3 regions of the Pseudomonas sp. GW823-FHT06B06 genome follow, and region 1 is predicted to be linked to each of the others. Evidence: riboswitches for the same ligand, from Rfam matches in the RefSeq annotation. Region 1 holds a riboswitch; each other region holds the start of a gene.
The links. Region 1 has a riboswitch for cobalamin ahead of cobW (cobalamin biosynthesis protein CobW). Riboswitches for the same ligand answer to the same signal wherever they lie in the genome.

Region 1 (2,260 bases):
CCGGCGAAATACACCAGGCTGGCGCCGAGGATTGACGCAAAAATCGCCGCGGTCAGGCGTTGGGACAGGGTAGTGGTGCTGCTGGCGGCATTGCTGTGGCCGGTGCTGCTGATAATCGACATGGCGCTTCCCTCTGTTCGGTCAGCGGGGAATAAGAGCGCAAGCAGAACTCCGCACGACCGAGCGCGCAGAAGTCCGAACAGCGCCCGCCCACCGCGGGTTTGTTGATTGAAGTGATGGTGATGGTCACTTTGTGTTGCGGGCCGGTCTCCGGGCTCACGAGGGGCGCAGGCGTTAGCCTGAACCTTCCAGCGTCACCTTCCCATGCCGCATTGGCACAGTGGATCTGACGCTTCACTCGCTTACCGTTGCGGGGGCAGCACCGGACTGACATGGCCTGAAGTAAAGCACATGATTCACCGGTTTCCCGTTTCACCCTGTGAAGGGCACCCGTAACAAGATGCGTAGGAGAGCATGGGCGGGGGGCGGGCGTCAATTGGCAAGGGTTCTCACTTGAACATCGAGTTGTTCCCTTCGAGCAAGCCCGCTCCCACATTTGACCGAGTTCCTTCAGGGCAGACCCTCAAGTGTGGGAGCGGGCTTGCTCGCGAAGGGCGCACCGCAGGAATCATGTGAACATTGACCCGCCCCGATACCATGCGTAGCCTTGCGCTTTCGAGGTTCTTCGGCGTTTGTCGAAGCTAAGAAGGGAACGCGGTCAATGCCGCGGCTGCCCCCGCAACTGTGAACGGTTCAGTTTCTGCCATGCCACTGCATGCGCCAGCCATGGCGCGCGCGGGAAGGCGCAGCAACCGCCAGTCCAACGACTGGCCAGCCGTCAGCCAGGAGACCTGCCTCGATACAGATTCTCACTACAACCGGGCGGGGTGATCCGGTGGCGAACGCTTCCTGCGCGCGTGTGCGTTGCCGGTTCTCGTCCCGTATGCCCGCCACCTTGCCAAAGGGCATCCGATGAAAACACTGGCCAAACTCCCCGTCACCATCGTCACCGGCTTCCTCGGCTCGGGCAAAACCACCTTGCTGCGGCACATGCTCGACAACGCCCAAGGCCGCCGCATCGCGGTGATCGTCAACGAGTTCGGCGAGCTGGGCATTGACGGCGAAATCCTCAAGCAGTGCTCTATCGGTTGCACCGAAGAAGAGGCCAACGGCCGTGTCTACGAACTGGCCAACGGCTGCCTGTGCTGCACCGTACAGGAAGAGTTCTTCCCGGTGATGCGCGAACTGGTGGCCCGTCGTGGCGACCTAGACCACATCCTGATCGAAACGTCCGGCCTGGCCCTGCCAAAACCTTTGGTCCAGGCCTTCCAGTGGCCGGAAATTCGCAGTGCCTGCACCGTAGACGCGGTGATCACCGTGGTCGATAGCCCGGCCGTCGCGGCTGGCACGTTCGCCGCGTTCCCGGATCAAGTCGACGCCATGCGCAAACTCGACCCGAACCTGGATCACGAATCGCCTTTGCACGAGCTGTTCGCCGACCAGTTGGCCAGCGCCGACCTGGTGATCCTCAACAAGGCCGACCTGATCAGCCCTGAAGACCTGGCACGCGTACGCCTGGAAGTCGCCGAGGAACTGCCGCCAGCGGTGAAAGTCATCGAAGCCAGTAGCGGGCGCCTGCCGCTGGACGTGCTGATCGGCCTCGGTGCCGGGTCCGAAGAACACATCGACAGCCGTCACAGCCATCACGATCACCACCATGAAGGCGAAGACGATCACGACCACGATGCCTTCGATTCGATCTCCATCGAACTGCCGGCATCCGACGAAAGCCTGCTGATGGATGCGCTGACCCAACTGGTGGTGCAGCACGGCATCCTGCGCGTCAAAGGTTTCGCCGCGGTCCCGAACAAACCGATGCGCCTGCTGATCCAGGGCGTGGGCACCCGATTCGACAAGCATTTCGACCGCCAGTGGAGCGCTGAAGAAGCACGCACCACCCGTCTGGTGTTGATTGGCCAGGCGCTGGACGCCACAACGCTCGAAGCGCAATTGCGCGCCGCGCTCAGCGTGTAACCCATGCACCTGCTCAGGACCCAGCCCGGCGGATTCGTGTCGGATGACAACATTGCCGACCTAGGGCAAACCCCCGCCGAGCTGGTTATCCTGTGCAGCGGCGACTCCAGCCTGGCGTTGCTTGCCGAAGCGGCGCAGCAGTTGCCCGACGACTACCCAAGCGTGCGCCTGGCCAACCCGATGCAGGTGCAGAACCATGCATCAGTTGATCTGTATGTCGACGAAG
Region 2 (2,260 bases), on a different contig from region 1:
CGGCACGCCGAAATGCCGCGCCAGGTCAGCGCTGGACGGCGTACCGTCGAACAGCCCCATGACGCCTTCGATCAGGATCAGGTCAGCGTCGCCAGCGGCCTCCCACAACAGGCGGCGACTGTCCAGCTCGCCGACCATCCACATGTCCAGTTGATACACCGGCGCACCGCTGGCGCGTTCGAGGATCATCGGATCGAGAAAGTCCGGGCCGCACTTGAACACGCGAACCTTACGGCCCTGGTTACGATGCAACCGGGCCAGCGCAGCGGTCACGGTGGTCTTGCCCTGGCCGGACGCCGGCGCAGCAATCAGCACCGCCGGGCAACGTCGAGGCTGGTTCACAGCTCCACGCCTTTTTGCGCCTTGATACCGGCCTGGAAGGCGTGCTTGATCATGCCCATTTCAGTGACGGTATCCGCCAGTTCAACCATCTGCGGCTTGGCGCCGCGACCAGTAACCACCACGTGCTGCATAGGCGGACGCGCCTGCAAATCGCTGAGCACCTGATCGAGATCGAGGTAGCCGTGCTTGAGGGCGATGTTCAGTTCGTCCAGCACCACCAGGCCGATGGACGGGTCGCGCAGCAGTTGCTGCGACACCGCCCAGGCCGCTTCGGCAGCCGCGATGTCGCGCTGGCGATCCTGTGTTTCCCAGGTGAAGCCCTCGCCCATCACATGAAAACGCACCTGCTCGGGAAAGCGCCGGAAGAACAGCTCTTCACCGGTGCTGTTACGCCCCTTGATGAACTGCACCACGCCGCACTGCATGCCATGCCCCATGGCACGCGCCAGCATGCCGAACGCCGAACTGCTCTTGCCTTTGCCATTGCCGGTCAGCACCAGCAGCAGGCCACATTCGTTTGGGGAATTGGCGATGCGTTCGTCGATCACGGCCTTTTTGCGCAGCATGCGCGCCAGGTGACGTTCGTCACGATCAGGATTGTCAGACATGGGGGAGCTCTCCGTTGAGGCAGGATTAACGGCGGGCAGGCACAAGAATAGACGGCAAGAAGCCTGGCATCGCCCACCGTGATGCCGCTTGGATGGATCAGGCCGGTCTCCGGGCTCATGAGCGGCGTGACGCCTCGCTGCGCGCCTTCCCGCATCGATGGATCGACGCAGTGGCTTCAAGCGCAGTTTTCACTCATTTACCGTTGCGGGGGCAGCGCCGGGATCGCAGGGCTTCATCGACTGAAGCGCTCACTCACCGGCTTCCCTGTTTCACTCTGTCGACCCAAGCCACAGAGCACCTGAAACAAGCGGCGAAGGTTAGAGGGTTGGGGGTGGAGCGTCAATTGAAGACAGGGTGCCGGAACGAATAACTGCCAACCATTCATAAAATGACGTCAATCTTGTGTCACACTCACTTCAGCGATATCAATTTGCCACAATCTCACAACACAATAATAAGGTGAGCCCTATGCAAGGCATGATCATCAGTAATCCGAAGCTGGAATTCCTGCGTCCGGTGCTGGAGCGCTGGTTCGACTGTATCGATCGTTATAACGCCGTTCGCGGCGACAACGAGACACCCTACTGGCTCGATGAAAAAGCCAACCTCGGCCTGCTTTCTGCCGCGGCTTGGATGGCTGAGATGGTCACACTGCAACAATCGCCCACGCGCAAACAGACCGAAGAAGGCGAACGCAACGGCCGCGCCGACCTGTTTATCGCCACCACCGAAGATCGCGCCTGGCTGCAGGCCACGCAGCGCTGGCCACGCGTTAACAGCCTGAACCTGACCCAGGCCTTGCTGGACATCACCAGTGACGCGAAAAAAATCAGCTACGCCAGCGACCTGAGAATCGGCTGCCTGTTCGTCGCTCCCCACAAGAGCCAGCAAGGCGCCACCCCGGAGGAACTCCAGGACATGGTCGATGACCTGCAAAAGGAGCATTGCTGCGCCGTGGCCTGGTATTTCCCCTATGCCTATCGCAAATTGCGCAATGAAGCCGGTCACTATCACCCAGGCATTGCCGTGTTGCTCAAGGAAGCTCGCGGCTAAAGGTTGAACCATCGGGCTTTGCCGCTTCTCTATGATTTAAGTCACTGCATTCATAGGGAAGGTCAGCAATGCGCACATCCGAGCTGGTTTTCGTCATCGCATTAGCGGGAGGGCTCGTCGCCTGTGGCGAAACCGCCCGCTTGCAAGTCACCGACGGCATCGGGCCGTCCCCCAAGCTACCGGAACCGAACAAGACGCTGTTCCCGACAATGAACATCGCCCCGGCCATTGGCTGGGCGGACGGCGCAAAACCCGT
Region 3 (2,260 bases), on a different contig from region 1:
CGAATTCTCCGACCACTTGCGCCTGCGCACCTCCTACCCCGTGCTGCCGTGGATCGGCGTCATCGCCCTGGGTTACTGCATCGGTCCGTGGTTCGCACGCTCTACCTCGTTCGCAATGCGTCAGCGTTATCTGTTGCTGACAGGTGCCTGTGCATTGATCGGTTTCATCGCCCTGCGCCTGGTCAACGGTTATGGCGAAGCGCAGTGGGTGGTTCATGAAAGCACGACAGAAACCCTCATGAGTTTCTTCAACATCACCAAGTACCCCCCTTCCCTGCTGTTCCTGTGCCTGACACTGGGCGTGGGGCTTTTACTGCTGCTTGGCTTCGAGCGGGCCCGGCAGCGCCAATGGATCAGCATCCTGGCGGTATTTGGCGCGGCACCGATGTTTTTCTACCTGCTCCATCTGTATGTGCTGAAAATGCTTTATCTGCTCAGCGCGGCATTTTTCGGCCTGAACCAGGGCGACTACTTCGGCTTCGACGGCATAGGTGCCGTATGGCTGATCGCCGTGCTCCTGGCGGCAACGCTGTATCCACCGGTGCGCTGGTTCGCCGCATTGAAGGCGCGTCGTCGCGATATCGCCTGGCTCAAATACTTCTGATCAGGCGATGGGTTCGCCTCGGGCGGCATGATCGACTACCATGCCGCCGCCGGTTCCCAAACGGGATTAATAGGGAATCCGTGATGCTGCCAACGCATCAAACGGAACTGCCCCCGCAACTGTAGGTGCCGAGCCTGCTCCTGAACTGCCACTGGGATCGATTCCCGGGAAGGCTGGAGCACGCCATGACGCATCAGTCAGGAGACCTGCCGGCCAAGCAACAAATCACTAACCGGCGGGGTGTCCGGGAAGGACATCTGCGCGGGCGTCACTCAGGTGATGGGCCTTGCACTGCTGTTTTCGGCAGCGCTCGATGATGTGTTTTCCAGACCTTGCACCCTGGCTGCGTGTACGGTTCAAATGGAGATTGCATCATGCTGTTGCCGCGCTTTTTCACCCTCGTCACCGGCCTGGGACTTTCTGCCCTCGCCTGTGCCTCCCCTACTCATTACCCGCTGACGATCGAGAACTGCGGCAGCACACTGACGTTCACGCACGCCCCTGTCCGGGCGGTGACTATCGGCCAGGCCGGCACCGAAATGCTCTTCGCCCTGGGACTCGGTGACAAACTGGTCGGCACTTCGCTGTGGTTCAATGATGTGCTGGGCAAATACAAGGGGCAAAACGACAGGATCGAACGCCTGGCCGATAACGAGCCGAGTTTCGAGTCGGTCATCGGCAAGCGCCCGGAACTGGTCGCTGTCGAACTTGAGTGGATGGTCGGCCCGCAAGGCGCAGTCGCTACCCGCGAGCAGTTTCACGAACTGCAGATTCCAACCTATCTCATGCCCTCGGACTGCGAATCCAAGGACAACCTGGTGGGGGCCGACGGCACCCGCCTGCAGCCGTTTCGCATTGACAGTCTCTACAGAAGCATTACCCAACTGGCCGAGATTTTTGATGTCCAGGCGCGCGGGCAGCAACTGAACGCGCAACTGCAGGCCAGCCTGGCCAAGTCCATTGCCGCGGTGCAAGGCAAAGACCTCACGCACACCAGCGCGCTGGTCTGGTTTTCCAGTGCCAGCCTGGACATCGATCCCTATGTCGCCGGGCACAAGGGCATCCCCGACTTCATGCTGGGCACCTTGGGCGTGCGCAATGTGGTGCAGTCCGACGAAGAGTGGCCAACCGTTGGCTGGGAAACCATCGCCAAGGCCAACCCGACATTCCTGGTCATCGCCCGCATGGATCGCCGGCGTTTCCCGGCTGACGACTATCAACGGAAACTGCAATTCCTGCGCAGCGATCCCGTGACCCGCAACATGGACGCGGTGAAAAACAACCGCATCATTATCCTCGACGCCATGGCCATGCAGGCCAGCTTGAGAATGTTCGACGGTCTCGAATCGCTGGCAACGGCCATCAACCGCTACGACCTGCCAAAATGACCGCGACGCTGATTCGCACTCTGCTTGCACTGGTGATGCTGCTCGTGGCCGTGATCGCCGGCGTGGCCATCGGTGAAACCCGCATCGAACCCGGCGTGGTGTTCCAGGTGTTGGCCAACAAACTGTGGATGGCCGGGTATGCCCTCGATCCTATCGATGAGGGCATTGTCTGGAACTACCGCCTGACTCGCGCGTTGGTGGCGGCGGCTTGCGGGGCGGGCCTGGCGACCTGCGGGGTGATCCTGCAATCGCTGCTGCGCAACCCGTT

Region 2: linked by a shared signal. The riboswitch ahead of cobO (cob(I)yrinic acid a,c-diamide adenosyltransferase) and the one ahead of cobW (cobalamin biosynthesis protein CobW) in region 1 are both predicted to bind cobalamin.
Region 3: linked by a shared signal. The riboswitch ahead of AC1Q8Q_RS17755 (ABC transporter substrate-binding protein) and the one ahead of cobW (cobalamin biosynthesis protein CobW) in region 1 are both predicted to bind cobalamin.

What each region holds. Positions count from the first base shown of each region.
Region 1 covers NZ_JBXAHO010000003.1:303,575-305,834, reverse strand. Annotated here, with positions in the region: gene AC1Q8Q_RS04375 (CbtB domain-containing protein) at 1-122, opposite strand, end outside; cobalamin riboswitch at 245-469, opposite strand; cobalamin riboswitch at 662-873, shown strand; gene cobW (cobalamin biosynthesis protein CobW) at 973-2,034, shown strand; gene cobN (cobaltochelatase subunit CobN) at 2,038-2,260, shown strand, end outside.
Region 2 covers NZ_JBXAHO010000019.1:25,207-27,466, forward strand. Annotated here, with positions in the region: gene AC1Q8Q_RS18405 (cobyrinic acid a,c-diamide synthase CobB) at 1-342, opposite strand, end outside; gene cobO (cob(I)yrinic acid a,c-diamide adenosyltransferase) at 339-950, opposite strand; cobalamin riboswitch at 1,034-1,268, opposite strand; gene AC1Q8Q_RS18415 (hypothetical protein) at 1,420-2,004, shown strand; gene AC1Q8Q_RS18420 (PQQ-dependent sugar dehydrogenase) at 2,073-2,260, shown strand, end outside.
Region 3 covers NZ_JBXAHO010000018.1:19,510-21,769, reverse strand. Annotated here, with positions in the region: gene AC1Q8Q_RS17760 (acetyltransferase domain-containing protein) at 1-604, shown strand, start outside; cobalamin riboswitch at 638-832, shown strand; gene AC1Q8Q_RS17755 (ABC transporter substrate-binding protein) at 979-1,992, shown strand; gene AC1Q8Q_RS17750 (FecCD family ABC transporter permease) at 1,989-2,260, shown strand, end outside.